DNA from 2 places in the Streptomyces sp. HUAS TT7 genome. Region 1 is predicted to be linked to the other one. Evidence: riboswitches for the same ligand, from Rfam matches in the RefSeq annotation. Region 1 holds a riboswitch; the other holds the start of a gene.

What was found. Region 1 has a riboswitch for ZMP and ZTP ahead of ACSHXC_RS40175 (bifunctional 5,10-methylenetetrahydrofolate dehydrogenase/5,10-methenyltetrahydrofolate cyclohydrolase). Riboswitches for the same ligand answer to the same signal wherever they lie in the genome.
Region 2: it holds a riboswitch for ZMP and ZTP, as region 1 does, so the genes downstream of both, glyA (serine hydroxymethyltransferase) here and ACSHXC_RS40175 (bifunctional 5,10-methylenetetrahydrofolate dehydrogenase/5,10-methenyltetrahydrofolate cyclohydrolase) in region 1, are expected to answer to the same signal.

The regions. Positions count from the first base shown of each region.
Region 1 covers NZ_CP196175.1:8,805,789-8,821,536, forward strand. The annotation lists gene ACSHXC_RS40100 (hypothetical protein) at 1-33, shown strand, start outside; partial or broken gene ACSHXC_RS40105 (hypothetical protein) at 307-545, opposite strand; gene ACSHXC_RS40110 (hypothetical protein) at 616-828, shown strand; gene ACSHXC_RS40115 (DUF642 domain-containing protein) at 954-1,571, shown strand; partial or broken gene ACSHXC_RS40120 (hypothetical protein) at 1,639-2,217, opposite strand; gene ACSHXC_RS40125 (transposase family protein) at 2,216-3,073, shown strand; gene ACSHXC_RS40130 (reverse transcriptase domain-containing protein) at 3,429-5,213, shown strand; gene ACSHXC_RS40135 (transposase) at 5,499-6,251, shown strand; gene ACSHXC_RS40140 (IS110 family transposase) at 6,739-7,983, shown strand; gene ACSHXC_RS40145 (hypothetical protein) at 8,113-8,508, opposite strand; gene ACSHXC_RS40150 (hypothetical protein) at 8,530-10,785, opposite strand; gene ACSHXC_RS40155 (DUF6507 family protein) at 10,778-11,170, opposite strand; gene ACSHXC_RS40160 (pore-forming ESAT-6 family protein) at 11,251-11,562, opposite strand; gene ACSHXC_RS40165 (hypothetical protein) at 11,583-11,918, opposite strand; gene ACSHXC_RS40170 (transposase family protein) at 12,320-12,538, shown strand; ZMP/ZTP riboswitch at 12,638-12,723, shown strand; gene ACSHXC_RS40175 (bifunctional 5,10-methylenetetrahydrofolate dehydrogenase/5,10-methenyltetrahydrofolate cyclohydrolase) at 12,746-13,609, shown strand; gene ACSHXC_RS40180 (hypothetical protein) at 13,936-14,388, shown strand; gene ACSHXC_RS40185 (prepilin peptidase) at 14,653-15,384, opposite strand; gene ACSHXC_RS40190 (LysM peptidoglycan-binding domain-containing protein) at 15,598-15,748, opposite strand, start outside.
Region 2 covers NZ_CP196175.1:3,414,637-3,430,384, forward strand. The annotation lists gene ACSHXC_RS15205 (FAD-binding protein) at 1-1,046, shown strand, start outside; gene ACSHXC_RS15210 (decaprenylphospho-beta-D-erythro-pentofuranosid-2-ulose 2-reductase) at 1,120-1,875, shown strand; gene ACSHXC_RS15215 (2'-5' RNA ligase family protein) at 2,135-2,713, opposite strand; gene trpS (tryptophan--tRNA ligase) at 2,818-3,828, opposite strand; gene glyA (serine hydroxymethyltransferase) at 4,366-5,637, opposite strand; ZMP/ZTP riboswitch at 5,666-5,756, opposite strand; gene rocD (ornithine--oxo-acid transaminase) at 5,848-7,083, shown strand; gene ACSHXC_RS15235 (hypothetical protein) at 7,099-8,004, opposite strand; gene ACSHXC_RS15240 (hypothetical protein) at 8,012-8,398, opposite strand; gene ACSHXC_RS15245 (hypothetical protein) at 8,400-10,160, opposite strand; gene ACSHXC_RS15250 (polysaccharide deacetylase family protein) at 10,462-11,157, shown strand; gene ACSHXC_RS15255 (glutathionylspermidine synthase family protein) at 11,234-12,415, opposite strand; gene ACSHXC_RS15260 (hypothetical protein) at 12,427-12,696, opposite strand; gene ACSHXC_RS15265 (hypothetical protein) at 12,838-13,698, shown strand; gene ACSHXC_RS15270 (PLP-dependent aminotransferase family protein) at 13,709-15,115, opposite strand; gene ACSHXC_RS15275 (carboxymuconolactone decarboxylase family protein) at 15,162-15,659, shown strand; gene ACSHXC_RS15280 (carboxymuconolactone decarboxylase family protein) at 15,656-15,748, shown strand, end outside.

The sequences.
Region 1 (15,748 bases):
GTGGCCGATCAGGGCCGGGAAGTGACCCGCTGACCGCAGCCGTCATGAGCTGATCGACGCATCCGTCCAGCCCAGGCAGGGCGGATGCGTCGCGCTGGGACGGGACCGATGCCTGCGTCGAGACCGGGCGCGTACATCAGCGGGTGTAGGCGCGTTCAATCCCGGGGTGCACGGACGGCGACGCGATGTCGGTCCGTGGGCCGTCGTGGCGGCGGGGAGCCCGGGCCTAGCGTGAGCAGCGTCCGCCCGGCGGCTGGGACGCCCACGCCCTGGCTTGGGGCGTTTTCGTTGGATGCGGTGGCGTGTCCGACCAGTACGCCTGCGCGCGCTGTAGTCCCACTTCCCCGCGATGAATCGTCGGTGCCAGCTGAGCGGGGTGCCGGGCGTGACCGGGAAGACCTCGCGCCAACGACTCGAGGTATCCGCTCCGAGAGGGCAGCGAACCAGAATCGATCGGCCGGCTCGTAGCGGACCGGGCCAGCCAGCTGTCGGCGCAGCACCGCGTTCTCCTCGCGCCCGCATGAACAGCCAGCGACAGCAAGCACACGAAGCCGACGCCGTGATGACGACGCGTCACCCCGCCGAGCGAACCGAAACCGCCCCTACGTCCCCACGGTGAACGTCGTTCCCGTGCTCACCTTGAGCGTCGGTGAACAGGCCGTGCACGACATCCGTTCCGACGTCCGTATTGCCCCGACCCTGCACGTCGAGCCGGCCGCCGGGCAGCCGAGCGCACTGGGGGCCGATGCGGTGGTCGGTCCGTTTGTTGCCGGGGGCCGGTGGGCGGCCGAGGGCCTCATGGCGAGTGTGCATGCATCGGTGGGCTGATGCTCGGGGTCGCCCCCGAGATTTCATGAGGTCTGCGGTCGTTGGTAACTGTGTTGCGCGTGTGTCTCGTGGCCGTGAAGCTGGTCGTCTAGTTGATCTTCGGAAGTGAGAGCAGGGGGAGTGGCATGGGTGCAGTGGATTTACGTGCGGGCCGACGGCGGATGCTCGGGGTGGCGGTGGCTGCGTGTGGCGCGGTGGCTGTGACGCTGGTGCTGGCTCCGCAGGCGTTGGCCGAGGCGTTCGCCGGCGGTGGTTTCGAGTCGCCGTCGCTGATGCCCGGACAGTGCCGGACCGTGCATGCTGGCGAGCAGTTGGAGGCGTGGGCGGTGACGGCCGGTGATGTCCGTGTCTGTGACACCGCGGTGCTGAATGCGGCCGAGGGCAGGCAGTCCGTGCAGCTCGTCGGGGAGGGCACGATCCGGCAGTCCTTCGACACCGTGCCAGGTCAGAAGTACGCGGTGTCCTTCGCTCTGGCCGGTGACCCGGCCGAGCCCCGCACGGTCAAGGACGTGCTGGTGACGGCCTCCCCGGGCGGCGCCCGCGATTTCTCGGTCGACCCGGCCGGCAACGCGCCGCAGGACGTGGGCTGGGAGAACCAGACCTACCGGTTCACCGCGCGGACTGTGACGACCTGGCTGGAGTTCTCCAACAACACGTTCGACTACACCCCGGACAAGCCCGCCGGCTTCGCCGAGCACGGCCCGCTGCTCGACAACGTGCAGCTGACACCCGTAAGCGGCTGACAGGACACGCGACAGGACACGCCGCCGCTCGGCTCGTAGCAGGCCCTGCCCGGTCGCCGGGCCGGCGGATGTTGGTGAGCCACTGCCCGACCGGCTTGTCGAGCGCGGTGGCGTGCCAGGGCGCGGCCAGCGTGCCGTCCTCTGCGAAGTACGCCCGCACGGCTGCGAGGTTCTTGGCGAACTGGGCGTCGTCGGTGTCCCAGACGATGCCGTGCTCGTCGAGTTCGTCGGCCCGCTTGCTGGGCATCTGTCCGGCCCGCCAGACCCGCCGCTGATCCGCGAGCCACCGGCTCAAGGGGCCCCTTCGAGGTGTTCGTAGGGCCCAGATCACCCTCAAGCTCCCGGTAGCGGGACGCGGCCTCGTAGCCGCGCAACCAGTCCTGCTGCTCCGGGCGGGTATCCGGCGGTCGGCCTCCGACGCTGGGTACGGGCTGGGGCCAGGTCTTGGCGTCGCAGACGGTGGCTGGCTGGCCTTCGGCTTTGGGTGTAGCTCTCCTGTAGGGACCTGAGCGGACGGGTGTCGGCGTACAAGTGATCGTGGCCCCGGCAAGATTTCCGGGAAGACGGGGTGTGCCACCGTGCGCCGGTGACACTCCGTCACGGGTAGCGGCACTGTCGGCGAGTGTGATGACCTCGTACGGATCATGTCTCCGCACCTGGATGTGGTGCGGGTGGAGCGGGTGTGGGTGGCGGGCGGCGTGGTCCGTGTCGCGGCCTGTACCCGCGAGTTGACGGTGGGGTGTCCGGACTGCGGTCGTGGCTCTGCGCGGGTGCACAGCCGCTATGTCCGCACGCTGGCCGACTTAGCCGTCGGCGAGCGCCCGGTGCTGATCGGGCTGACGGTGCGGCGATTGTTCTGCGACGGCCCGGGCTGTGCTCGGCGGACGTTTGCTGAGCAGGTCGAGGGGCTGACCGTGCGCTACGGACGGCGGACGCCGCTGCTGCAACACCTGGTGGTCATGGCCGGGGTACTGCTCGCCGGTCGCGGCGGGGCTCGGCTGCTGCAGATCCTGCAGGTGCCGCTGTCGCGGACGAGTGTGCTGTTCCATTTGATGCGTATCCCGCTGCCGGCGGCCGCAACTCCGCGGGTGCTGGGCGTGGACGACTTCGCCCTGTACGCAGACGTCTACGGGACCCTGCTCGTGGATGCCGACACCCGACTGCCGATCGAGCTGTGGGCTGGGCGCGACGCCGAGCAGCTGGCCGCGTGGCTGCGCACGCACCCCGGAGTTGAGGTGGTCTGTCGAGACGGCTCGCTGGTCTACCGGCAGGGCATCACCGACGGGGCCCCGGATGCGGTGCAGGTCAGCGACCGTTTTCAGTGCGCCATGCGGCGCCTTGTCGTATCCCCGATTCAGTCGGGGGGAATTTGGAGGGAGATTCTCGGGTCTGATGGCTTACCCAATCCGGAAACGGTGATGGGGACCAGAGCATGCCAGGAAATCGATGACCGGGCTCAGGTTTCAGAGACGGGGTATCGAGGGACCCGCGTGACACGGTGAAAGCTAAACTGCCTGAACCCAAATTCCCAGGAGACTGAAGGTCGAGTCCGCCGGAAAGATGCCTGAAACCGGCGCCGTGCTCTGTGTCGAGGTGATGAAAGACTCGACGCAACCTCTGGAGCGCGGAGCGATGCCCAACGAGGGCATTCAAGGGGATGAGTTGGGCACCTACATCACGCTAGGACGTACGACGAGGACGAACATGGGATCGCCTAAGGGATGAGGTCTTCCTATGGCGACGGAGGCCCCGTAGTAGTCGCCGGAGTCACGACCGGCCAAGGAGGACGGGAAAGCCGTCCGCATCGGGCGAAGGGGTCCAGGTGATCGGACACTCAAGACTCGGGAGGTATGCGAAATGCAGAGCGCCGAAACGGTGCTGGGTGTCCTCCGTGAACGCGGCAGGCGTGGCCTGCCGTGCAATGAATTGTATCGACAGCTCTTCAATCCGCAGTTGTATCTGCTGGCTTACGGGCGTCTGTACTCCAACAAGGGTGCAATGACGCCGGGGGTCAACGGGGAGACCGTGGACGGCATGTCGCTGGGCAAGATCGGGCACGTCATCGACGCGCTGCGCCACGAGCGGTACCGATGGAGCCCAGCTCGCAGGGTGTACATCCCGAAGGGGCGGGGCAGCGCGAAGCTGCGTCCGCTTGGCCTGCCTCCGTGGAGCGACAAGATCGTCGGCGAGGTGATCCGCCTGCTTCTTGAGGCGTATTACGAGCCGACGTTCTCTAACTCCTCTCACGGTTTCCGTCCCCGCCGGGGCTGCCACACCGCCTTGCGTGATGTGGCTAATACCTGGACGGGAACAGTCTGGTTTGTTGAGGGGGACATAGCCCAGTGTTTCGACCGGCTTGACCATTCGGTCATGCTCGGGATTCTGGGTGAGAAAATCCACGACAACCGGTTCCTTCGGCTGGTGCGCAACATGCTCAAGGCCGGATACATGGAGGACTGGGTCTGGAACGCCACGCATAGCGGGAGTCCGCAAGGTGGGGTTGTTTCACCGATCTTGTCCAACATTTACCTGCATAAGATGGACGAGTACGTCGAGAACGTTCTGATCCCGGAATACACCCGGGGAAGGATCAGGAAGCCGAACCGCGCCTTCTTTAGGGTGTGGGCGGCCATGCAACGCGCCCGCAAGCGTGGCGACCACATTCAGTTGCGGGAGCTTCGCAAGCAACTCCGCAGCATGCCAAGCCAGGATACTCAGGATCCCGGCTACCGGCGGCTTCGGTATGTGCGCTATTGCGATGACACCCTGCTCGGGTTCGCCGGACCAAAGGCAGAGGCCGAGGAAATCAAGGAGCGACTGGCGCAATTCCTGCGTGACGAACTCAAGTTGGAATTATCGCCGGAGAAGACGCTCATCACACACGCCCGCACCCAGGCGGCGAGGTTCCTCGGCTACGACTTCACCGTGCACCACAACGACCGCAAGATCTCCGGCGGACGCCGTTCCGTCAATGGGGTCATCAGACTGCGCGTCCCTCGTTCGGTGGTATCTGCCAAGCAAGCCCAGTACATGGAGCGCGGCAAACCCGCGCGTCGGCCCGAACTGCTGAACCAGGACGACCACGTCATTCTCAGCACCTACGGGTCGGAGTACCGCGGCATCGTCCAGTACTACCTGCTGGCCGGCGACGTCTTCCGACTCGCCCGGCTGCAATGGGTCATGGAGACCTCGATGCTGATGACGCTCGCCAACAAGCACCGTTCGTCGGTGTCGAAGATGGCCCGCACGTACGCGGCCACCATCGAGACACCGCACGGGCCACGCAAGTGCTTCGAGGCCCGCATCGAACGCGTCGGCAGGAAGCCACTGGTCGGACGGTTCGGCGGGATCCCGCTGCGACGGAACAAGAAGACGGTCATCACCGACCGTCGGCTGGCCCCGGTCAACACCAAACGCAAGGAGCTGGTCACCCGGCTCCTCGCCGGACGGTGCGAGGCATGCGGGCGGATCGACGAGGTGGAAGTCCACCACGTCGCCAAGCTCGCGGACCTCGGACGACCGGGCAACCGGCCGCCGTGGGCAGATCTCATGGCCGCGCGACACCGCAAAACCCTTGTGGTCTGCGGAAGTTGTCACGTGGACATCCACGGCAAGAGACCCGTCGCAGCACCCACGGAGTAGTCACTGGAGAGCGACGTGCGGTGAAAGTCGCATGCGTCGTTCGGGCTGGGGGCCGTGGGAAAAGGACCTGCTCAGCAGGCACCTCGCTGACGGCCCACCAGTACTTTGTGGCAGGGGCTGTCGAGACGGGTGCAGGAGATCGCCACCGCACACAGGGGCTGCCTGCCCGCCGCGGCACCCGATCCCGAACCCGTCATCCCTGAGCCTGCGGAGGTCAGGGACCCGGAGGCGGCCGATACGCCCGCCCGACGCCACGCGAAGCGACTGTTCGAAGCGGTGCATGCAGTGACTGACACCGCCCGCGGCCGCAGCCACCACTCCATCGCCCGTGAACTCGGCCTGAACCGGCGCACCGTGCGCAAGTACGCGCAGGCCACGACCTGGCAGGAGTGCATCCGGCGCCGCTACCCGCGCAGGCCCACACCACTCGACCCGTATCTCGGCTACCTGCGCCAACGCTGGGACGAGGGCGAGCACAACGCCTTCGTCCTCCACGAGGAGATCGCCGCCAAGGGCTACCGAGGCCACTATCAGCAGGTGAAACTTGCCGTTCAACCCCTGCGCCGCGGTCTTCCGCTGGCAGAGGTCCACGAACGGGCACCCTCACCGCGGGAGGTCGCTCGCTGGATCGCCACTGCCCCTGACCGACGCGGCCTTCACGTCCGTGAGCGGCTGTCCCGCTTGCTGGACCAGTGTCCGGAGCTGCAGCGTGCCCACACGCTGGTCCGCGAGTTCGCCGCGATGCTCGACGCCCAGGACGCCGCTTTGCTGCCCGCCTGGCTCGACCGGCTCACCACCTCCCGCCTCCCGGCCCTGGCCAGCATGGCCAAGTCCATCCGCGAGGACGAGGCAGCAGTCGTGCAGGGGATCACCACATCCTTCAGCTCGGGAGTCAACGAAGGGCGCATCACCGACGTGAAGCTCCAGAAAAGGATCATGGGAGGACGGGCCGGTATCCCCCTGCTCCGGCAACGAGTCGTACTCATCGCACACCTCCGTCGCCGCTATCCAGGCTCCAACCCACCTGCCCCGCGCTGATCTCCGTCTACGAAATTCTTGCCGGAGCCACGATCACTTGTACGCGGACAAGCCTTCAAGATCCCGTCGATCGCTGCAACCGGCCCCGCCCTCCCACGGCGTTCCAGCAGTACCTCGACGCACGCGGCTTGCCACGACCCCTGTGGTGGCGCCAAGGCAAATGACCCCGGCCCTCAAGATTCCCGACAGCGATCCAGCGCGGCTTCGCCGTGCGCCGGAGGCACAGTAGATGGGTCGCTGTGCGCCGCACGCGTTCCTGTCCACCCTGTTACGAGATCGACGGTGCCGAGACAGTGGAACTGTCCGTTCCGGACGAGACCGACGACTCTGTGATGCCTCCGAGCTCGCACGACAGCGTGGTACTGAGGGCCGTCCACGGGAACCGTGGAGTGTTGCCATGAGCACGCGCGTCAGATTCTGCGTACTGCCTTGGCCCTCCCGGAACGGCGCCGCGACAACCTGAAACAGAAGAAGCGGAGACGTGGCCATGGATGTCCTTCACGAACGCTGCGCCGGCATCGACATCAGCAAGCGGGACGCCAAGGTGTGTGTCCGCACCCCCAGTCCCCGCCGCAAGGGGACGTTCACCCAGCAGACCACGACCTTCGGCGCGACCACCAACGCCATCCTCGACCTGCGCGATCACCTCCTCCATGCGGACGTCACTCTGGTGGTGATCGAGGCGACCGGCGACTACTGGAAGCCCTTCTACTACCTGCTGGCCGAGGAGTTGAACGTCGTCCTGGTCAACGCCCGCCAGGTGAAAAACCTGCCCGGTCGCAAGACCGACGTCTCTGATGCTGCCTGGCTGGCCCAACTCGGCTCCCACGGCCTGGTCCGGGCCTCGTTCGTGCCCCCGCAGCCCGTGCGCGAGCTGCGTGACCTGACCCGGGCACGCACCCAGCTCACCCGCGAACGCGCCCAGGTCACCCAGCGCCTGGAGAAGCTCCTGGAGGACGCCGGCATCAAGCTCTCCGCCGTCGTCTCCGACCTCATGGGCGTCTCCGGCCGCGCCATGCTCCAGGCCCTGATCGACGGCCAGCGCGATCCGCCGCTTCTCGCCGATCTCGCCAAGCGCCGGATGCGTAGCAAGATTCCTGAGCTGAGCCAGGCGCTGACCGACCGCTTCCGCGAGCACCACGCCTTCCTGACCCGCCTCTACCTCGACCAGTACGACCACCTGTCCGGTGTCATCGACCAGTTGACGGCCCGCGTCGAGGAGGCGATGGCCCCTTTCCGTCCGGCGCTGGACCTGCTGGACACGATCCCGGGAGTGAACCGGGTGGTGGCCGAGGTAATCGTGGCCGAGACCGGGGGTGACATGACCCGATTCCCCTCGGCCCAGCACCTGGCCTCCTGGGCCGGACTGTGTCCGGGGCACCACGAATCCGCCAGCCGGGTCCGCAGCACCCGGGTCCGGCCCGGCAACCCCTACCTGAAAGGGGCCCTCGGGATGGCCGCGTTCGGAGCGACACGCACCAATGACTCGTTCCTACAAGCTCGCTACAAGCGGCTGACCGCCCGCCGCGGCCCGATCAAGGCACTTGTCGCCGTCGAACACTCGATCATCACCGCGGTCTGGCACATGCTCCACGACAACGTGCCCTACCACGAGCTCGGCGGCAGCTACTTCACCCAGCGAGACCCCGAACGAGCCGCACGCCGAGCCATCTCCCGGCTCAACGAGCTCGGCTTCCGCGTCACCCTCGACCCGATGGAAGCCACTGGATGAACGAGCACGGCCGACACCCGGCGGAGACACCCCGACCGGGCCAACACTCCTGCCCGAAACCCCCAACCACCTGCAGTTATTTACGCGTCAGAGTCGCTCCGTGGTAAGCGGAGGTATCGGCCACCGGACCTATTTCCGCTTACCGGACCGGAATGCTTGGAGCTCGTCCGTAAGGGCCATGAGATGCTCCTGCTCGACAGCGGGAACTACGTAACCCAAAGACTCGGCCCTGGCCCGGAATTCTTCCGGAAGCACGGCATGGTGCCTGGAAACGTAGAACCAGAGGTCACCGCGCCAGACCCACTCTCCGTCCGTGAACATCGAACCGCCGCCCATGATGTTCTCGCCCGACCCGAGCACGTCGTCGACGACGCCCATGGAGGCGAAGAGCATATGCCCGCTGCGGAGATAAGAGGCGATTTCGCTCTCGTTCGGCTGCGGCGCATCCGCCACGAACGAGCGGATGCTGCTGGTGGCCTCCGGGCTCGACGGCCAAAGCTCGCTGTAGAAGCCGAGAACCTTCACCTTGACACTTCCCTTCAAGGACTACTTGGCAATGGGGAGGAAGGTCCTCCAGTATCCACCATTTTGCACCTCCGGTACTTGGCCCTTGGGCCGTGAGGGGTAGATACCCACTTCGTTCGTCGGAGCCATGACCGGAACACCCAGTTCGTTCGCCAGCTGCTGCGCCGCAGGGATATCTGTTATGCCGTCGCGAATCCGTCCCGTATGGCAAGAGATGAGCCTGACGGGCCCACCCTTGTAACTGGGATTGTTCCTGATGGCCTCGACTATGTGGGAGGGGTGCACCTCGCCAGGCGGGAAATCGACTCCAGCAGCATTCTTCCTGCCGGGCATGAAGAATCCCTTGTCATTGCCGTGAACGATCACGTCGTGGTAGCCGTCTAGCCGTGCCGTGAATTCCCGGTTCAATTGGGTCATGCTGTCGTAGCCGATTGTAGTCAGGTGCGGCTGCTGGTAGACGTGGTCACCAGTTGCCAGCACGATGTCACCGTGCTCCTTGGGTGGAGCGGGCAGCTTGGACTCCGGCGCGTCCGGCGGGACATAGTCCGACCGCATGGTGTGTGCGGGATCCGGCGCGGGCTCCGCCGCCCCGTGATCGGTGTCCTTACTGGCGGAGTGACCGGCATTGCCATGGTTGCCGTGTTCGCCAGTGTGCCCTTCGCCGCCGCTCGGCGTGTGGGACCCGCCGCCACCCGACGGCGTGTGCGAACCCGCACCGCTGCCCGAGCCGTCGCCGGTCGGATGGTCCGCGGCATGGCTGCCCGTGGACAGCGTGTTGTGCGTACCGCCACCCCGGGGTGGCTCATGCGCTGCGGTCGGGCCCGATACCGAGTCGCGGGTGGTGTTGTCCAGCGTTCCATGGCCGGTCCGTTCACCAGCGGCAACGAGCACGGGTGATTGAGCCCCGGGCAGGGAGGTCTCCGCCGCGTGCGGCAGGGAGCTTTTGAGCTGGGCGATCTGGTCGGCGGAGAGCTCGACATGGGCCGCGGCCTTGGTGCCGTCGGGGCGGGTGACGGTGTACTCGCCGTCCTTGAAGGAGAGTTTGGTGCCGTCGGGCCATTCCGCGTAGGTGTCGGTGACGTGGGGGAGGCCGGGGTCGTGGGTGAGGTGGGCGGCGTCCGCGAGCGGGCCGATGGACAGCCCCTTGAGGCCCTTGAACACATCGGCGACCTTGCCGACGCCGAACCTGCCGGCCTGGAAGACATACGTCATGGGGTCGACGACGCGTCCCACCTTGCCCAGGACGGAGACCGTTTTGGCGACCGCGCCGCCCTTGGCCGCTGCTCCGGCACCGCCGGTGAACACGGTCGTCAGCACGTTGAAGGCGACCCCGCCTGCCGCGCGGGCCGGGTTCTTGCCCCACTCGTCATAGGCGACCAGCGCCTTGCCGCTCTCCTTGAGCGCAGTGCGGGAATCGCGGAACCATTTCGGCATCATGCTGTCGGGCGTGGCCAGGAAGGCCTCCCGGGCACCGGGAAAGCTGACTATCACGAGGCCGGTGGCGAGTTTGCCCAGGCCCTTCCAGGCCTCGCCGGCCGCGTCCCACCCATCGCAGCCGAGCAGGATGTCGATGCCCTTGGCGGTGCCCACGATGCCGTCGATGATGAAGCCGTCCCACACGAGACTCTTGCCCTGGTGCCACAGCCAGCTCAGCCCGGTGTATTCGGGGTCCGCGTAGCTGCCCCAGGGTGCGTTGTCCAGGTGGTTGAGGTCGTCGGCACTGGCTCCGTAGGCGCTGGTGCCCTTGGGCAGCAGTTGTCCGCCGCTGAGTTTGCCCAGCACCAGGGTGCTGCCGCCGACCAGGGCGGTGATCTTGTTGTGGCAGGCGATCTCGGCTTCGTAGAACGCCTCCAGGGTGGCCTGGACCTCGTCCTTGAGGCCGTCGTTACGGTCCCGCTTCTTCTCATCACGCCGCCAGTGGTCATCACCCGCAATGCTGGCGGTGAACGCGAACGCCTGGCGCTGCAGGTCCTCGAGCCTCTTCGCCAGCGGCCGCACCTCCTGGCTGTAGGCGCTCAAAGCAGCCGACACCTTCTCCAGTTGCCCCGCGAACGCGGCGGTCTTGGCGGCCACCGGCGCGGTCGTTGCGAACAACTGGTCCGCCTCCGGCGCCTTGTAGAACGCCGCCGCCCCCTGGAAGTGGGAGTGGATACCCGCCCCGGCATCACGAAAGGCCCCGGCCTCCGTGCTCAGGAGCGCCGTGTCATGGTCGAGGCTGTCCAGGTCACCGGTGAACTGGGGGATACCCGAGGGCACGATCGCTTCGGGCTCACTCACTGACGGCCTGCTTCCCCGAGAACCCCGGCGGCGCCGGTACCGGCTCCTGGACTGCCGCGTGCAGGGCCTGCGCGGCCATCGTCAGATCGCCCTTGGCGTACTCGGTGGTCGCCTCCACCGCCCCGGTCAACGACTTGCCGGTGCGCTCCACGACGTAGCGCAGATCCTTCTGCCAGTGCTGCATGAACTCACCCAGCGCCGCCGCCACCGGACCCGTCGCCAGCGCCGGCCCGGTATACCCCGAGGCAACCGTGCCCGCAGCCGTCGCCGTCCGCGGCAACGTGTCACTCAGATTCGTCCCCGCCGTCGACAAATCCTCCGCCGACACCGCCGCCTTCTTGAGCGCACCCTGCACCCCCGACGGACTGATATCCCACCCGGTCACCGCAAACTCCCCGCTCCCCGTCGTCCCAACCCCCGCGCCCCGAAGGGCCCGTTCTGTACCTGCATGCCGCCTGTGCCGCTTCAGCCGATGGCGTCGACGGCGGCCTTGGCCTTGGAGAGCGTGGACTGGGCGGTGCCGTCGTTCAGTTCCAGCGTGCCGCGCACCAGGCGGATGATCTCGCGGACCTCGGCGGCGGCCTTGTTCCAGCGCAGTTCCTTGCCGTGGTACTCGTCCGAGACGCCGTCGGCGGTGAACTCGGCCATCGCGGCCTTCACGGCCCGGTCGCGGTCGTTGAGCACACGCTCCAGGTGCCCGACGATCCCGGCGAGACCGCCCTGCACCTCAGTCGATGCGCCGGTGTCGTAGCTGAGCCGGTCCAGATTCTGACCCATGTCTGTATCTCCCCCTGTGCTTAGTGACGTCCGCCGAAGCGGGCCGCGTCGAAATTGGCCGCCGACATGTTCTGGTGCGCGTTGGACTCCTGCTCGTGATCACCCGTACCGAACGCCGTGTCCATCCCGGACTGACCACCCAGAATGTCCTGCAGCGACCCGTTCAGATCACCTGTGATCTCGTCCGCATGATTCTTGAACGAGTCGAACGCGGCCTTCCCCGCCCCGTTGAACTTCCCCTCCAACGGCTCCGCCGCCGCCACCAACTGCCGGATCAACGCACCCAGATCACCACTCGAACCCTCGGTGCTCTTCCCCAGATCGGACAGCGTCGTCGACCCCATGTCGAACTTCACGCACACACCCCCGCAATCGTCATCTCCAGCGGGCGCCGGGCTCCCACGTACTGCCCCCTGCGCCTCATACGCCCCATCGGACCAGGTCAATTTCTATCGAACGGGCGTTGCAAACGCAACGCGGTTCCGAGCCAAGGCCTTGAAGTCAGGCCATGCCCCCTGCTGGGTGCGCGAACACGTTGCCCTGGCTGGTGGTCATCGTGACCACCGTTTCCATGACGCGCTGATCTTCCAGCGGCCCAAGCGGCAAGGGCGCTGCCTCGTCAGGCACCCCGGCAAACCAGCCATCACCTATCAGGCCGCAATCCACCTCGCCGCATACTCCTGTGGGTCCGGGGTGAGATCAGATCTGGCCCCAGGACTTCTACTTCCGCGGCCTGGACAACGACGTACGCGACCCCGTGATCGTCACCGGCTTCCATGCCAGCCGCACCCACAGGCTCACCGCCGGTCAGAAGGACGCCAACCGCGTCCTCGCCGTCGGACGCGCACCGGTCGAACACGGCTTCGCCCACCTCAAAAACTGGCGGACCCTCACCAAAGTCCGCACCGACCCCGCCAAAGCCGCCCACTTCCTGCGTGCCCTGCTCGTTCTCACGAACCTCGAAGTCAACCGCTGACCGGCTTCGTTTGCTTCCAGCAGCGGGCGTGGCCGGCGAGGCAAGTCCCTTGCCAACCGAGGGCGCTGATCGGAGTGCATGCTGCGTCTACTACAGTCCGGTGTGGGCCGCGACTGGCGCTGAGGTGGAGCACCACCGGGGAGCGGTCTGACGAGACGTCGTTGCCGTGCGCCTGGGCGAGTGGTCAGCAACGCCTGGAGGACGACCATGTCCGCGACTCAGACGGCCCAGCTCATGGACGGCACCGGCCTTGCCAAGCGCATCCTCAAAGAGGCTGCTGCCAAGGCGGCCGGGATCTCACAGCGCACGAGTACTGCCCCCTGTCTGGCGACGGTGCTGGTGGGAGAGGACCCCGCATCAGTCACGTACGTCCGCATGAAGCGGGCGCGGTGCGCAAAGGCAGGTATCCAGTCCCGGCACATCGCTCTTCCTGCCACCACCACGACCGTTGAGCTGATCGACACCCTCGCCGGCCTGTCCGGCGATCCAGCAGTGCACGGCATCCTGCTCCAGCATCCTTGCGGCCCGCACATCGACGAGCGCGCGGCGTTCGAGGCCATTGCCCCGGAGAAGGATGTCGACGGGGTCACGATGCATTCCTTCGCCGCTATGAGCTTTGGCCTGCCGGGCTTCGTATCCTGCACTCCGGGCGGAATCATGCGGCTGCTGGAGGCGTACGACGTCAACCCCGCCGGCAAGCACGCCGTCGTGGTGGGGCGCAGCGCGATTCTCGGCAAACCGGTGGGGATGCTCCTGCTCGCCAAGGACGCAACGGTGACCTACTGCCACTCCCGCACGGCAGACCTGCCGGCACTCGTCCGGGAAGCGGACGTAGTGGTGGCGGCCGTGGGGCAGCCCCGGCTGATCCGCGGTGAGGACATCAAGCCCGGAGCGGTGGTGATCGACGCCGGATACAACCCGGGCAACGTCGGCGACGTGGACTTCGACACCGCCCTCACCCGCGCCCGCCTGATCACCCCGGTACCCGGCGGCGTCGGGCCGATGACCATCGCCGTCCTGCTCGCACAGACCGTGGACGCCGCCGCCCACCAGCTCGGACTCCAGCAGTGAACCCGTGAACATCACCCGACAGTTGACCTGAGTCTCTCCTGCACGCGTGAACACCTGATGACGCAGCTCCGTGAACAAAGCCACGCTGACAGACGATCTACTCCGCAGCCTGCCGCCCACCACCAGTGTGAGCACTCCGACAGACCGTCACACCAGCCCTTTCACCTGCGACTTCAAGTTGGCGGAGGCTCGGTGTGATCGGTGAGGTGCGCACCCTAGGGTGAAGACACCGGTCGGCGGTGTCCCCCGTCATCGCCGACCGGCCCTCAGACGCGGTGCGCGAAGCACCGGCCGGAGCGGGGAACAGGGGAGAGGGAACCGACGTGGTGAGGGCCTGGCTTGTCGACGAGGGTGCACAGCTGACGGCGCTGGAGCTGCCCGCCGATGATGCGGGTGCGCAGTATGCGCACATCCGCAGCGCCGTGGGCGGGAGCGCGGAAGCCGCCTACTACCACCGCGGCTCGGTGCTGCACGTTCCTGCGACTGGCAGCACGGACGGGCTCAGCCCGAACCTTGCCGTGTGGGCACTGGCCTGCGGCTGGCGGAAGGTGGAACTGCCCTACCTGCTGTACGGGCCGATTGTGATCACCGGCCCCTATGACGTGGACGGCGCCGCGGTGAGCGAGCTGTCCGACCGGCTCACTGCGCATGTGCGCACCGTGTGCGACACGGTTAGGGAAACCGTGATCGGCTGGCGCACCCGGAGGCCGGCCTCGAACGAGGCAGCGCTGAGCGAGCTCCTCGCCTACGCCCGGCGTGACCTGGCCGCCGTGAGCTGACTGCGCACAACGGGCCGTCCACGCGAAGGGGTGCGCACTGGCGGTGCGCACCCGAACTCGCTGCGGAGCCGCCGACGATGCGCTGCGCAGTGAGATGGTGCAAGGGCCCCGGGCCTGCGCAGGTACGTCAAAGTCGTGTCGACCCTTGCTCGGAGTCGCCTTCCCCGGAGACGGCTTGACCGGCGGCAGGTCCGCGATGGCGGACGGGACGTCTGCCCGGCTACGTGCCGGCGGGCGGTCAACGTCCCGAGCAGTGTGGCACTGTCATCGCGCGATCATTCCCACGATGGTGCCGCAGATGAGGAACGGACCGTAGGGGATCGCTGACTTCGCATGGGCTTTGCGCAGCGCTATCAGGCCCAGGCCGAAGGCCGCAGCGAGGAGTTGGCCGGCGATGGCGCCGAGGGCGAGAGTGCGCCAGCCGTACCAGCCGAGCATGGCCCCGAGCGCGACGGCGAGTTTCACGTCGCCGAACCCCAGACTCCTGGGACTGATCAGGAAGAGCACGAAGTAGCCGCCGCCCAGGGCCAGAGCACCGCTCAGTGCGTTCGGCCAGGATCCGCCTGCGTTCGGGAAGAGAGCTGCGGCGCCGAGCAGGAGCAGCATGGCGGCCGTGAGGGGGAGGGTCAGGACGTCCGGCAGGCGGTGGACGGTGGCGTCGACCCAGGCGAGCAGCACAAGGATCGGCGTGAGGAGCAGCCAGACAGCCAGTTCGGGCCGGGGCTCCGTCGTATAGGCCAGAACACCGCACACCAGGATGGTGATCAGAGCAGCGACTGGAGCAGAGGGCCCGTACCAGCGGCGGGCGCGGGGAGCGGTCCGGTTCTCGGTGACGCAGTTCTTGCAGTGGGGGAGTCCGAGCCAGGCCGGTGCGGGGTGTCCGGCCGGGCACTGCGACCGCCAGCTCTCGCCCGCCGGGACGGCCAGTTTGTACACGGCGCGCGGCAGGAGCAGTCCGGCAAGGGCGCCGTAGGCGACGGCGAAGGTCACGAGCATGCGCACCGGCCGGGCCTGCGCATAGCGCTGACGGCACGGACGCCGCCCCGGTGGGCCGCGGATCCGCGCGAGGCATCAGGGCCTGGGCTCTGGACGGTTGGCAGACTGCGCAGGTCCTGGACAGCCGGACGCGCACTGCGCACCGGCGACTGCGCACGGTCGCTGGCCGGCGACCGTGCGCCTGCCTGCGGCCGGCGGATGGTTCTGGCTGTCCTAGAAACCTTGTGCACGCTGTCCCGCTCCGAGAAGGCTGTCGATGAGGTGTTCGGTCTCGGGGTCCAGCGGGCACCGGTTGTCGCGGCTGATCTGTTGGACGCGGGTGGAGGCGGTGAAGAGGCCGGGACGGCTTCCGGCGGCGTGCTCG
Region 2 (15,748 bases), 5.4 Mb from region 1:
TCGTGCCGGTGACGCCGGGCACGCGGTACGTCACGGTCGGCGGGGCGATCGGCGCCGACATCCACGGCAAGAACCACCACGTCTCGGGCTCCTTCGCCCGCCATGTGCGCGAGCTGGAACTGCTCACCGCGGACGGCACGGTACGTACCGTCGCGCCGGGCAGCGAGCTGTTCGACGCGACGGCGGGCGGGATGGGCCTGACAGGCGTGATCCTGCGAGCGACCGTCCAACTCCTGCCCGTACGCACCTCGTTGATGGCCGTGGACACCGAACGGGCCGTCGATCTGGACGACTTGATGACCCGTCTTGAGTCTGGGGACCACCGCTACCGGTACTCGGTGGCGTGGATCGACCTCCTCGCGCGGGGCGCGAGGACCGGGCGGTCGGTACTGACGCGCGGTGAGCACGCGCCGCTCGACATGCTGCCGCCCCGCGCCCGCCGCACCCCGCTCGCCTTCCGGCCGCGCCGGCTTCCGCCCGCCCCCGCCTTCCTGCCGGAGGGGCTGCTCGGCCGCGCCTCCGTCCGAGCGTTCAACGAACTCTGGTACCGCAGGGCGCCCAGACACCGTACGGGCGAGCTCCAGCGCATCTCGACGTTCTTCCACCCCCTTGACGGGGTGCCGCACTGGAACCGGGTGTATGGCCGGGGCGGCTTCGTGCAGTACCAGTTCGTCGTCGGGTACGGGCACGAGGAAACCCTGCGTGCCATCGTGCGCCGCATCTCGCGGCACGGCTGCCCCTCCTTCCTCGCCGTCCTCAAACGCTTCGGCGAGGCCGACCCCGGCTGGCTCTCCTTCCCCCTCCCCGGCTGGACCCTGGCCCTCGACATCCCCGCGAACCTCCCGGGGCTCGGCGCGCTCCTCGACGAACTGGACGAGGAGGTGGCGGGCGCGGGCGGCCGGGTCTACCTGGCGAAGGACGCTCGGATGCGGCCGGAGGTGGTGGAGCGCATGTACCCGAGGCTGCCCCAATTCCGTTCCCTGAGAGGGGAGTTGGACCCCGAGGGGATCTTCCGCTCGGACATGAGCCGACGGCTGGGGCTGTGAGCCTCTACGAGCCGCTCGGCCCCCTCGGTCACATCCGGCCCTGCCGGGCCGCCCAACAACTTACGGAGCCCTGATGAAGGACGCATTCGGTACCCCGCAGTCCCTGCTCGTGCTCGGCGGTACGTCCGAGATCGGCCTGGCCACCGCCCGGCGCCTGGTGGCCCGTCGCACCCGTACGGTCTGGCTCGCGGGCCGGCCCTCCCCCGCGCTGGAGGCGGCGGCGGCCGAACTGCGGAAGCTGGGCCCGGACGTCCACACCCTCGCCTTCGACGCGCTCGACTCCGACGCGCACGAGGTCGCCCTCGGCAAGGTGTTCGCCGAGGGGGACATCGACATGGTGCTGCTCGCGTTCGGGATGCTCGGCGACCAGTCCCGCGACGAGAGCGAGCCGCTCGCGGCGGTGCGGGTCGCGCAGACCAACTACACCGGCGCGGTCTCGGCGGGCCTCATCTGCGCGAAGGCCCTCCAGACGCAGGGCCACGGCTCGCTGGTCGTGCTGTCCTCCGTGGCCGGCGAACGCGCCCGCCGCAGCAACTTCATCTACGGGTCGAGCAAGGCGGGGCTCGACGCGTTCGCCCAGGGTCTGGGGGACGCGCTGCACGGCACGGGGGTGCACGTCATGGTCGTACGCCCCGGCTTCGTCCGTACGAAGATGACGGCGGGGCTGTCCGAGGCTCCCCTGGCCACGACCCCCGAGGCGGTCGCCCTGGCGATCGAGGCGGGGTTGCGGCGGCGGGCGGAGGTGGTGTGGGTGCCGGGGGCGCTGAGGGTGGTGATGTCAGCGCTGAGGCATGCGCCGCGGGGGGTGTTCCGGAGGCTGCCGGTGTGACGCGCCCTCCGGGGGTGGGGAGGGAGGGGAAGGTCCGTTTCCTGGGGCTCCGCCCCAGACCCCGTATCGCGCCTGAAGGGCGCTCGTCCTCAAACTCCCCCAAGGCCTTAAGGGCCAGGGGGGACCCCCATGACGGGCTAAAGATGCCGGGTGCTGGCCAGGGTCGATGCTGCTAGGGGCGCGGGGAACTGCGCGAGCAACCACGCACGGCCCGCGGACCGAAGGGATGGGGGGCCGGGGGCGCAGCCCTCAGGGCTGGCTAGCGCAGGGAAGGCTGGTCCAGGGTCGTGGCCTGGGCCGGGACGGCCAGGGCGCCGAGGCCGAAGGGGTAGTCGTGGAGCTTGCGCCAGACCCCGTCCACCCCCTGCTCGTAGAGGGCGAACCCCCCACACGTCCAAGCCGCCGAGAACCCCGCCAGGGACTCGTACGCCAGATCCATCGCCGCCTCGGAGATGCCGTGCGCCACCGTCACATGGGGGTGGTAGGGGAACTGGAGCTCGCGCACCAGCGGCCCCGCCTCGTCCCGTACCCGCTGCTGGAGCCACGCGCAGTCGCCCGCGCCCTCCACCACCTGGACGAAGACGACCGGGGACAGGGGGCGGAACGTCCCCGTCCCTTCGAGCCGCATCGGAAACGCCCGGCCCGCCGCAGCGACCGAGGCCAGGTGCGCCTCGATCTCCGGCAGACACTCCGCCTCGACCTCGTGCGGCGGAAGCAGGGTGACGTGCGTGGGGATGCCGTGCGCGGCAGGGTCCCCGAAGCCCGCGCGCCGCTCCTGGAGCAGGCTGCCGTACGGCTCCGGGACCGCGATCGAAACGCCGAGCGTTACGGTCCCCACGTCGTTCTCCTCATGGTGTCGGTCGGTGCTGTGCAGTGTGAGTGTGACGGGATCGGCGTCGGCTGACCAGAGCCCTTGGTCGGGCTCCGGCCAGGCCGTCCGGTTCAGTGCTTGGCGGGCAGCAGGCCGACTCTGTCGTACGCCGTCGCCAGCGTCTCGGCGGCGACCGCGCGGGCCTTCTCGGCGCCCTTGGCGAGCAGCGAGTCCAGCGTCTCGGGGTCGTCCAGGTACTGCTGCGTACGCGTGCGGAACGGCGTGACGAACTCCACCATCACCTCGGCGAGGTCCGTCTTGAGCGCCCCGTACATCTTGCCCTCGTACTCGGCCTCCAGCTCGGCGATCGTCTTGCCGGTGAGCGTGGAGTAGATGGACAGCAGGTTGGAGACGCCGGGCTTGTTCTCGGTGTCGTACTTGATCACCGTGTCCGTGTCGGTGACCGCGCTCTTGACCTTCTTCGCCGTCGTCTTCGGGTCGTCGAGCAGGTTGATGAGGCCCTTCGGCGTCGACGCCGACTTGCTCATCTTGATCGACGGGTCCTGGAGGTCGTAGATCTTCGCCGTCTCCTTGAGGATGTACGGCGCCGGGACGGTGAACGTCTCGCCGAACCGGCCGTTGAAACGGTCGGCCAGGTCGCGGGTGAGCTCGATGTGCTGGCGCTGGTCCTCGCCGACCGGGACCTCGTTGGCCTGGTAGAGCAGGATGTCGGCGACCTGGAGGATCGGGTACGTGAAGAGGCCTACGGTCGCGTTGCCCGCGCCCTGCTTGGCCGACTTGTCCTTGAACTGGGTCATCCGGCTGGCCTCGCCGAAGCCGGCCAGGCAGTTCATGATCCAGGCGAGCTGGGCGTGCTCGGGGACGTGGCTCTGGACGAACAGCGTGCAGCGCTCGGGGTCGAGACCGGCGGCAAGGAGCTGGGCCGCGGCGAGCCGCGTGTTGGCGCGCAGCTCGGCCGGGTCCTGCGGAACGGTGATCGCGTGGAGGTCCACGACCATGTAGAACGCGTCGTGGGACTCCTGCAGCGCCACCCACTGGCGGACCGCGCCGAGGTAGTTGCCGAGGTGGAACGAGCCTGCGGTGGGCTGGATTCCGGAGAGCACACGCGGACGACGCTGCATGGCGGAGCCATTCCCCTGAGGGTGGTGGTGGGTGACGGGCGGGCGGGTGGAGGCCATGCTCAGCATTCTCTCAGGTGCGCGTACCGTCCCGGAAACCCGCGCCGTTGTGACCGGCCCCACAAGGTGACCCACCCCCGCGGGGGCTCCGCGCCCCCGACCCCCGGGGCGCTGGCCCACCCACTCGCCCGTGACGGGTGTTGAACCGGCTGACCCCCGGGGCTCCGCCCCGGACCCCGCTCCTCAAACGCCGGAGAGGCTGGGTGGGCGGCTTTCGACTGCGGACCGTGCGTGGTTGCTCGCGCAGTTCCCCGCGCCCCTGTAGGTCGCCCAGCACCGCTGGTCGCGCCCATCGCGGCGGAGCCGCGCAATGTCACAGCCCCGCGCCCCTGGCAGCATGCGGTACGGGCGTCTTTAGCCCGTCCGGCGTATGAGGACGAGCGCCCTTAAGGCGCGAACAGGGTCTGAGGCGGAGCCCCAGGAAGCCAGTTCAGCCCACTCACACCCCTCGGAGGGTCTGGGGAAGGGGCGGGGAGGGGCTCAATCCAGGGGTAGCCCCGGGGCAGGGTACGAGGCCATCAGGTCGGCCACCTCGGCCCGGATCGCCGCAAGGGCACCCTCGTCACCAGAGCCCGCCGCCACGATCCCCCGGTCGATCCACTCCGCCACCAGCGGCATGTGCGAGGCATCCAGACCCCGGGACGTCAGCGAAGGCGTGCCGATGCGGATCCCGGAGGGGTCGAAGGGCTTCCTGGGGTCGTACGGGACCGTGTTGTAGTTGACGACAAGACCCGCCCGGTCGAGCGCCTTCGCCGCCACCTTCCCCGGCACGTCCTTCGGCGTCAGATCCATCAGGATCAGGTGGTTGTCCGTGCCGCCCGACACCAGGTCGAAGCCCCGGGCCAGCAGAGCTTCGGCCAGCGCCTTCGCGTTGGCCACCACCTGGTGCGCGTACGCGCAGAACGCCGGCTGCGCCGCCTCGTGCAGCGCGACGGCGATCGCCGCGGTGGTCTGGTTGTGCGGGCCGCCCTGGAGCCCGGGGAAGACCGCCTTGTCGATGGCCTTCGCGTGCGATTCCCGGGACATCAGCATCGCGCCCCGCGGACCCCGGAGAGTCTTGTGGGTGGTCGTGGAGATGACATCGGCGTACGGCGCCGGGGAGGGATGGGCGCCGCCCGCGATGAGCCCCGCGATGTGCGCGACGTCCGCGACGAGCACCGCGCCCGCCTCCCGCGCGATCTCCGCGAACGCGGCGAAGTCGATCGTGCGGGGCAGCGCCGTACCGCCGCAGAAGATCAGCTTCGGGCGCTCCTTGAGGGCGATGTCGCGCACCTCGTCGAAGTCGATCAGGCCCGTGTCGGCGCGCACCCCGTACTGCACGCCACGGAACCACTTGCCGGTCGCCGAGACGCCCCAGCCGTGCGTGAGGTGGCCGCCCATCGGCAGGGCCATGCCCATCACGGTGTCGCCCGGCTCGGCGAACGCGAGGTACACGGCGAGGTTGGCAGGCGAGCCCGAGTACGGCTGGACGTTGGCGTGCTCGACGCCGAACAGGGCCTTCGCGCGGTCGACGGCCAGCCTCTCGACCTTGTCGATGTTCTGCTGGCCCTCGTAGTAGCGGCGGCCCGCGTAGCCCTCGCTGTACTTGTTCTGGAGGACCGTCCCCGAGGCCTCCAGGACGGCCGTCGAGACGTAGTTCTCGCTGGGGATCAGACGCAGGGTGTCCGACTGGAGCCGTTCCTCGGCGGCGACGAGCGCGGCCAGCTCCGGGTCGGTGGCGAGCAGGGCGGGGTGGGAAAGGGGAAGGCTCATGGCGTCCTCCGGGTCCGTTGACAGGTTCCCGGGGTGCCCAGGCGGGCGGCACCTCGTGCGGCAGGCCGCGCACGGCTCCCCCGGGGTCGCTTCCCCGCTCGCCAGTCGCCGTGCGTACCGAACACCCTACCGGCCACGTCCGACGGCAAGGTTTCTTCGTCCGGTATCCGAGCGACGATAGAAAAGGGCACCACCAACGCCCCATGCCGCATGACGATCGGAGAACCCGTGTCGACACACGCCGTGACCGAAGACGCCATCCGTTCCGCCGAGGCACACAGTGCGCACAACTACCATCCCCTGCCCGTCGTGGTCGCCTCCGCCGAGGGCGCCTGGATGACGGACGTCGAGGGCCGGCGCTATCTCGACATGCTGGCCGGCTATTCGGCACTCAACTTCGGCCACGGCAACCGCCGGCTCATCGACGCGGCGAAGGCCCAGCTGGACCGCGTGACCCTCACGTCGAGGGCGTTCCACCACGACCGCTTCGCCCAATTCTGTACGGAGCTCGCCGAGCTGTGCGGCAAGGACATGGTACTGCCCATGAACACCGGGGCGGAGGCGGTGGAGACCGCCGTGAAGACCGCCCGCAAGTGGGGCTACAAGATCAAGGGCGTTCCGGACGGGCAGGCGAAGATCGTGGTCGCCCGGGACAACTTCCACGGCCGTACGACCACGATCGTCAGCTTCTCCACCGACCCGGAGGCCCGCGCGGACTACGGCCCGTACACACCGGGCTTCGAGATCGTCCCGTACGGCGACCTCGACGCGATGCGGGCGGCGGTCACCGACAACACCGTGGCCGTACTCCTGGAGCCCATCCAGGGCGAGGCCGGCGTGCTCGTCCCGCCGGCCGGATACCTGGCGGGCGTACGGGAGTTGACGCGCGAGCGGAACGTGCTGTTCATGGCGGACGAGATCCAGTCCGGGTTCGGCCGCACCGGCAGGACGTTCGCGTGCGAGCACGAGGGTGTGGTGCCGGACGTGTACATCCTGGGCAAGGCGCTGGGCGGCGGTGTCGTCCCGGTGTCGGCGGTCGCCGCGTCGTCGGAAGTCCTTGGCGTGTTCCGGCCGGGCGAGCACGGCTCGACGTTCGGCGGGAACCCGCTGGCCTGCGCGGTCGCCCTGGAGGTCATCGCGATGCTGCGCACCGGCGAGTACCAGCAGCGCGCCACCGAGCTGGGCGAGCATCTGCACCACGAGCTCGGCCTGCTGACCGGCGCGGGTGCGGTCGAGGCGGTGCGCGGGCGCGGGCTGTGGGCGGGCGTCGACATCAACCCGTCGTACGGGACGGGCCGGGAGATCTCGGAGAAGCTGATGGACCGCGGGGTCCTGGTCAAGGACACCCACGGCTCGACGATCCGGATCGCCCCGCCCCTGGTCATCAGCAAGGAGGATCTGGACTGGGGCCTCGACCAACTGCGCGCGGTGCTCGCCGAGCACTGACCCGGCCCGGTACCGTCAACCTCCTTGCAGAGACGGGCAGTTGGAACCCGAGCAGAAGGCGCTGAGCGCGGTCTTCAGGGTCTGCTCCTGCTCGGGCCACACCTCGGCGGGAGCCGCGGAGAGTACGGCGTAGTGCTCGCCGCCGGGCGTCAGGAACGCGTAGTCCACCACTTGGCGCCGGTGGCCGAGCTGCTGGTTGTCGTACGCGTAGACGAGCCGCGCGGCCTGCGGGGCGACCCCGGGCACGGTCGCGTCGTTGCCGAGGCTGATCTCCTGGTACCCGGGGTTCTTCGCCAGCTCCCCCGAGGTCTGCTTCAGCGCGTCGTACGGGCTCAGGCCCGCCTCGGAGACGAGGTACACCTGGATGAGACGGGTGCGGTCGGCGGAGTTGTAGAACACACCCTTGGGCCCCTGGTCCTCACGGGTCCAGCCCTGCGGCACGTACAGCCTGAACCCCCTTGGATCCCGGGCGAGTTGGAACCCGGCGGGCACGGTGGCGCCGGGCGAGGCGGATGCCGGGACAGAGGGGCTGCTCTTGTCGTCGCCGGTCCGGTCCGGGGTGCCGGAGGGGGCGCCGGACGCGGGTGGGCTCGCCGCGGCCTTCGGGTGGTGCGTCCCGCCGCGGGCGAGGAGCCAGCCGCCGCCCGCACCGGCCACCACGACGAAGACCATCGCCGCCACGACGACGGCGACGGGCACACGTCGGCCCGGGCGCGGCTCGGGGAGCGCGGGGGGTCCCGGCTGCGGGCCGGCCGTCTTGTACGGGTCCGCGTGCGCATGCCCGGGGACGAGAGGCGGCGCCTGCGGGACCGGCGGGGGCGCGGGGGGTGGCGGCGGAGCCGCCGGGGAAGCGGCGTCCCGTACCGTCTCCCACTTCTGGGTGGCCGCGTTCCAGCGGACCTCGTCCTTGCCGCCGCTCACCGGGGCCTCACATCCCGATCAGGTCGCGGACCCGCTGGACCAGCGTCTCGCCCGAGGCTAGGAGGCCCGTGAGGGCGGTGGCGCCGGTGAGCAGCTCACCGAGCCGGGCGAGGCGGCCCGGGGTCGCCTGCCCTGCGGTGCGGATCTCCTCCTCGGTGTCGGCGAGTTCGGCGTCCAGGGCGCGGGTCTGGTCGTTGCGCACGAGCTGGGCGAGCCCCGCCCTGAACTCGACGATGGCGTCGAGGAGTTGGAGGTGGGCCTCGTCGTCGGGGGCGCCCGCGCGGTAGACGCTGGTCACCTTGTTGTGGTCGCCGACCGAGACGGACCCGGTCACCCCGCTGATGTGTACGGATCGCTGGTCCCGCTGCGTGCTGTCGTCACCCGGTGTGGTCATCTCAGCCCTCGTTCCTGACGGTGTTGTGGTCGCCGACGCTGATCGCTCCCCGGGAGTTCTCGATCATGACGCCGCCCTGGGCGACATTGACGATCTTCTGCTCGAACTGCCCGGTGTCGTACCCGGCTTCGTACAGGGCGCTGCGCACGCCGCTGGTCACCCGGTCCTCGATGGACTTCACGTAACGCCGGTAGTCCATCGCCTGGAAGAGGGAGGTGTCGGGCCCCGCGGCCAGTTCGCGCACCGAGCGGGCGGGGCCGTCGGGCAGTGCCCGGCCGTATCCGCCGGTGAGGCGGTGCCAGGTGGAGCCGATCGCGCGGCCCACCACGAGCAGCGAGCGGAACGCGGAGCCCGGGGTGCGCGTCAGGGCCCAGGCCGCCTTGCCCAGCGGGGTGCGGCAGTTGAAGTCGTGGGCGGCGCGGTCCGCGCGGAAGAAGTCCTCGCGCAGCGGGGGCAGCACGTGCGGCGCGATCTCCAGGACCAGCATGCCGCCCTGCGTGTGGACGCGCACGAACACGGTCGTGACGAGGTGTTCCTCCCAGCCGCCGACCCGGATCCGCAGGAAGTGCCTGCGCGCCTCGCCGCCCTCCTCCAGGGCGGCGGCGCGGTGCTGCTCGAAGTCGCCCTCGCGGTAGGGGGCGTGGGCGCGCGAGGGGAGCCCGTCGACGGGCAGGAAGACGTACTCGGTGACTTCGAGCTGGCGCAGCCGGTCGCGTACGGCGAGGGCTTCGGCGGCCGCCGTCGGCGCGGGGATGCGGAGCTGGGTGATGAGGGGTTCGACGATGCGCAGGATCTCGGCGTTGCACACCCGGGTCGGACGCCGGTCGCCGAGCGACTTGCGGGGGCGCAGCTGGATGGTGACCGACCAGGGCTCGAAGGGATCGCCCGCGCCGCGGAAGGGGGCGTCGGCGCGGTAGACCGCGAGGCGGGCGTGCTGCTCGACGCGGATCATCGCGGCAAGGCGCTTGAGCCGCCCGTTGTCGTTGTTCTGCGCGGGGTCGGCGGCGAAGTCCTGGAAGCCTTCGGGCGACAGCTCGCCCGCCATCATCCGGGCGAACTGGAGGCGCTGCAGGCCGACGCAGAGCGCGATCACGGCGAAGCAGCCGGCGACCCCCCAGGCCAGACCGGGGCTGAAGCCCTGGCTCGCGAGATCGAGGGCACCGCCCCCGACGAGGCGGGCGGGCCCGGCGACGAAGTTCGGAACGGAGCCCGAGCCGCCGGTGCCGTATGCGGCGTCCTCTCCGTAACTCCCGTATGCCGACGGGTAGTTGTGCGACGAGGAGTCGTACCCGCCGAAGATGGAGACAAGGACGGCGACGGCGAACACGGCCAGCAGGCCGCGGGCCCACCAGCGCAGGACGAACGCGGGGACGGTGCGGTACCAGGGTGCGGGCCGGGCGGTGCCGCGGATGAGGCGGGCGATGCCGAGCTGGAGGCAGGGGCCGAGGACCAGGAGGAGGGCGCTTCGGGTGACGACCACGCCGAGCACCCAGAGCACGAGGATGCCGAGCGCCCAGGCGATCTCCAGGTTCCGGGCGCGCAGCGCGTGCGCGAGGACGCGGGCCGCGTCGAAGCCGAGGGAGGGGGCGGTCACCCGCTCCTCGTGGACGTACAGCTCGTCGATGACGGCGTCGCGGTACTCCTCGTCGAGGTAGCTGCCCGCGGCCATGAGGCGGGTCGCCTCGCTGAGCGAGGGATGCACCGGCGGCAGCCCGCCGGGTCCCGCGGCCTGAGCCTGCGGCGGCACCTGAGCCTGCGTCATGTCCTGCTCCCCCGAACGGTTGACGTACGCCGCACTCACCAACTTCCTTCCTTGAAGGCGAGTTCGAGGCGCGACCAAGGTGGACATGGTAACGACGATGCGGGGCGCACGCCGCCCTGTTCACACCGCCCCCACGGGTTCCGCGGAGGCGCACGGAAGGGGCAGGGGGAGCACGGATGGGGCGCATCGGGGCGCCGCCGACTCCCCGGCCGTCGGCCGCGAAGCCTCACCCGCGGCGCGGCCCGGCTGGGGCAACGGGCCCCATTGACAAGGGAGTTGGCCTGGACCAATGATGCCGGTCATGCCGAGACCTCGCATCGCCCGTCGCCGCGCCCGCCACGCCGCCCTCGCCGTCCTCGCACCCGTGCTGCTGCTCGCAGGCCTCGCCGGGCCCGCGCGGGCGGATGCCACCTGGCCGGAGCCGGTGCCCGTCGTCTCTCACGTCGACACGACGGACCCGGTCGTCTTCATCACCATCGACGATGGCTGGAACCACGACCCGGCCGCGCGGCAACTCCTCTTGGACCGCCAGGTCCCGGCGTCCCTGTTCCTGCTGCCGGGGGCGTACTCGTACGACGCCGGATACTTCCGCACGCTGCTCGACCACGGACCGGCCGCCGTCGAGAACCACACGGTGAACCACCCCGATCTGACGACGCTGCCGGAAGCGGGCCAGAAGTCCGAACTGTGCGGGGCACGCGAGCAGGCCCTCGCCCGGTTCGGCCTCGAACCACGGCTGGCCCGGCCGCCGTACGGCGCCTACGACGCGACGACTCGGCGGGTGGCCCGGGAGTGCGGGGCGAAGGCGCTGGTCACGTGGACGTACGACTTCACGACGTGGTCCGGGGTGACCCCGCCGACGCCCTCGCTGCGGGCGGGGGACATCGTGCTGCTGCACTTCAACGACACGGTGTCGGCGGACCTGGCGCGAGCGCTGGCCGCAGCGGACGCGGCGGGGTTGCGGGTGGCCCCGCTGCGGTCGTACGTGCCCGAGTGACACCCTGGAGTCCGCCCCCGGCCCCGCGCAGTTCCCCGCGCACCTGGCAGGGCCGTCCTTGGCAGGGGGCCCACGCTCAGCGGATCACGTGCGGCACGAACCTCGCGTACTCGTCCGTGACGAGCCCCGCCGACTCCCGGATGCCCAGGCCCGCCGGCTCGTTCTCCACCACCCACGCCCCCAGCACCACCCGGTTCCCCGAGAAGTCCGGCAGGGGGGCCAGCTCCTGGTAGCAGCAGAGCTCGTCGGGGCGGGCCGGGGCGGAGCCCGGGGGATGCAGGGTGACCCCCGCGCCTTCTCGGCCGAGCAGGGGCTTCGCCACGTAACCCCGCCCGGCAGCAAGGTCCCGCGGCCCGTCCAGGTATGCCGGAAGCAGGTTCGGGTGCCCCGGGTACAGCTCCCACAGCACCGCGAGCAGCGCCTTGTTGGAGAGCAGCATCTTCCACGCCGGCTCGATCCAGCACGTCGTCCCCGTACCGCCCCCGTTGTCGAGGGTGTCGAGGACCTGTGGCCCGAACTCGTCGGAGGCCAGCCACTCCCACGGGTAGAGCTTGAAGCAGGCCCGGATGAACCGGAGGCGGTCGTCCACGAAGCGGCCGGTGATGCTGTCCCAGCCGATCGACTCGACCGACAGCGCCTCCGTGTCCAGGCCCGCCTGCTCCGCCGTCTCGCGCAGATAGGCGACCGTCATGAGGTCCTCGCCGAGCTCGTCGGTGTCGGAGTGGGCGAAGTGCACGGGCCCGGGCGGCAGCAGTGGCGCCTGCCGCTTCCACGCCTCGACGAGGCGCTCGTGCAGCGAGTTCCACTGGTCCGCGCCGGGGAAGCGGTCCTCCATCCAGAACCACTGCGCGCTCGCCGCCTCGACCAGCGAGGTCGGGGTGTCCGCGTTGTACTCCAGCATCCTGGCCGGGCCGGTCCCGTCGTACCGCAGGTCGAACCGGCCGTACAGCGACGGGAGTTCGCCCCTGCGCCGCCACGACTCCGCCACCAGGTCGGCCAGCCGGCCGTCCATGATCCCCAGGTCCGCGAAGCGGCCCTTCTCGACGATGTGCGCCGCCGCGGTCAGGCACATGCCGTGCAGTTCCTCGACGGTCTCCTCCAGCGCCTCGACCTCGGGCAGCGTGAAGGAGTAGTAGGCGCTCTCGTCCCAGTACGGGCGCAGCGAGTCGTCGGGGTAGCGGGTCAGCGGGTAGATCACGCCCTGCTCCTCGACGGTCCGCTGCCAGTCGGGGCGCGGTTCCATGTCATGCCGTTCCATGCTCCAGCCCCTCAGCCGCCGCTGGAGTCGCCGTGGCCGCCGAACCCGCCGCGCGAGACGCCGGACTTGTCGAAGGAGCCGCCGGAGACCTTGCCGCTGCGGCTGGACCCGCCGTAGTAGTACTGACCGGTGCCGCCGCTCTTGCACTCGTACTTCGGCAGTTCCTTGTACGTGACCGGGTTGACGCAGCGCCGGTCCGGTTCGTCGCTGCACGCGGTGAGCGTGGCGGCGAGCACTCCCATCCCGCCGAGCACCACCGTCGCGGACCTGAACCTTCGCATCGCGGATCTCCCCCGTTCTCGTACCGACTCCGCTGTGGGACGCGTTTCGGCCACACACTAGTTCCCGGCCATCGGCGACCCGCCCCCGGGCTTTCACCGCCCGCCGGGCCTGCGGCTACAGTCCCCCCTGTGTTCTTCGGGATGATCTGCGCGCTTGCGTCCGCTGTCTGCTTCGGTACGGCCACCGTCCTCCAGGCCGCCGCGACGCGCGCCGCCGAACCGGGTACGGGGGCGGGCGCCGGTTCCGGTGTCGACGCGGCGCTGCTCCTGCGCGCCGTACGCCAGTGGCGCTATGTCGCGGGGCTGGCGCTCGACGGCCTCGGCTTCGTCTTCCAGATCCTCGCGCTGCGCTCGGTGCCGATCTACGCGGTCGGCGCGGCGCTCGCCGCCTCGCTCGCGGTGACGGCGGTGGTCGCGGCCCGCATCCTCAAGGTCCGGCTCTCCGGTACGGAGTGGGCGGCGGTCGGGGTGGTCTGCGCGGGCCTCGCCATGCTCGGCCTGTCGTCCGGCGCGGAGGGCGAGGAGGCGGGCCCCGCCTCCCTGCACTGGTGGCTCCTCGGGGTGGCCGCCGCGGTGCTGGTGGCTGGCGCGGTCGGGGGCCGGCTGCCGGACCGCGCCCGGGCGCTGGTCCTCGGGCTCGGCGCGGGCTGCGGCTTCGGCGTGGTCGAGGTCGCGGTCCGGCTCATCGACGACCCCTTCGACCTGACCAATCCCGCCCTTTACGCCCTGCTGCTCGGCGGCGGCGCAGCGTTCCTGCTGCTCACCTCGGCGCTTTCGCGCGGCTCGGTCACCACGGCGACGGCGGGCATGGTCATCGGCGAGACCATCGGCCCGGCCCTGGTGGGCGTGGCCTGGCTGGGCGACCGCACCCGGGACGGACTCGGCTGGCTGACCGTCACCGGCTTCGCGGTGGCGGTGGCGGGCGCGCTCGCCCTGGCCCGCTTCGGCGAGGCCCCGGAGCCGGACCCGGAGCCCTCGCTCCAGGACGTACGGGAGCACTGAGCCACACCGTTCACGGCAGAACGTTGCACAGCGCGTCCAGCGCCCCCGTCCACCCCGAGTCCGACGGCGTCCCGTACCCCACCACCAACGCGTCCCGTTCCGGGGCGAGTTCGGGGTGGCGGTAGCGGGAGAGGCCTTCCAGGGCCAGGCCCTGCCAGGTGGCGGCCCGGATGATGGAGCGCTCGGTGCCGGGCGGGAGTTCGACCAGGGCGTGCAGCCCGGCCGCGATGCCGCTGACCCGCACCTCGGGGGCCCGCTCGGCGAGCGCGGTCACCAACTGGTCGCGGCGGCGCCGGTAGTGCAGCCGCATGCCGCGCACATGACGGTCGTACGCGCCGGACCGGATGAACTCGGCCAGCGTCAGCTGGTCCAGCGAGCCGTTCGCCCACTCCCCGCCCTTGGCCTGCACGACCTCGTCCGCGAGATGTCCGGGCAGCACCATCCAGCCCAGGCGCAGTCCCGGCGCGAGGGACTTGCTCGCGGTGCCGAGGTAGACGACGTGCTCGGGGTCGAGGCCCTGGAGCGCGCCGACCGGCTGGCGGTCGTATCGGAACTCCCCGTCGTAGTCGTCCTCCAGGATCAGCCCGCCCGTGGTGCGCGCCCAGTCGACGGCCGCCGCCCGCCGGTCGGGCAGCAGCGGCACCCCGATCGGGAACTGGTGCGCGGCCGTCATCAGCACCGCCCCCACCCCCCTCATCGCCCCCAACTCCTCGGTACGGGTGCCCAGTTGATCGAGCGGCAGCGCCGGGGTGCGAAGGCCCGCGTCGGTCAGCACGTTCCAGTGGAAGTCGAGGCCGTACGACTCGACCGCCACCTCCCGCACCCGGCGGGCCCTCAGCACCTTGGCCATCAGCATCAGGCCGTGCAGGAACCCGGAGCAGACGACGATGCGGTCCGGCGAGGCGTACACGCCGCGCGCGCGGGCCAGATAGTCCGCCAGGACCGTACGCAGCTCGATGCGGCCGCGCGGATCGCCGAAGCCGAAGGCCTCGTGCGGGGCGTCGGTGAGCGCCCGGCGGGCCGCCTTGAGCCACTCGGCGCGCGGGAAGGAGGCGACGTCGGGCGAGCCCGCCATCAGGTTGTACGTGGGCTTGCGGCGGGTCGGCAGGCGCCGGGTGTGGCTCCGGTCGGGGCGGGCCACGGCTCGCTGGGCCACCGTCGTCCCGGAGCCCTGGCGCGCGGTGAGCCAGCCCTCGGCGACCAGTTCGGCATAGGCGTCGGCGACGGTGTTGCGGGCGATCCCGAGGTCGGCGGCGAGCGAGCGCGAGGACGGCAGCCGGGTGCCGGGAGTGAGCCGTCCGCTGCGTACGGCTTCGCGCAGCGCGTCCGTGAGGCCCGAGCGCAGGCCCGCGCCGCCCACGTCGATGTGCAGATCGACACCGAGAGTTTCCGGAGAAGTGGCCCAGGATTTCACCATGGGAATGGACCATACTCGGGTGCCACACTCCACGTACGTTCGTCCCATGACCACGAACGAGACCAAGACGTACGCACCCGAGCAGTTCCCCCGCCTCCAGTGGGCCAAGGCCGCACCCGAGGTCTACAAGGCCATGATCAAGCTGACCGCCGCCGCCGAGCGCGGGCTCGACCCGGTGATCGCCGAGCTGGTCAAGATCCGCGCCTCGCAGCTCAACCACTGCGCCCTGTGTCTGGACATGCACAGCAAGGATGCGCTCGCGGCCGGCGAGTCGGTGGAGCGGATCGTGCAGCTCAGCGCGTGGGAGGAGTCGGCGCACTTCTACACCGAGAAGGAGCTCGCGGCGATCGAGCTGGCCGAGGCGGTCACCGTGCTCACCGACGGCTTCGTACCGGACGAGGTGTACGAGAAGGCCGCCAAGCACTTCGAGGAGACCGAGCTCGCGCAGCTCATCGCGACCATCGCCATGATCAACGCCTGGAACCGCTTCGGCGTGACCACGCGCGGCGCGGCCGGCCACTACACCCCCGGAATGTACAAGTGAGCACAGGGGCAAGGGAGTTCCAGGTCCCCGAGGACGTCTATCTGAGCCTCGCCGGGCTCGGCGCGGCCGCCAAGCGGGGCCTGGGCGAC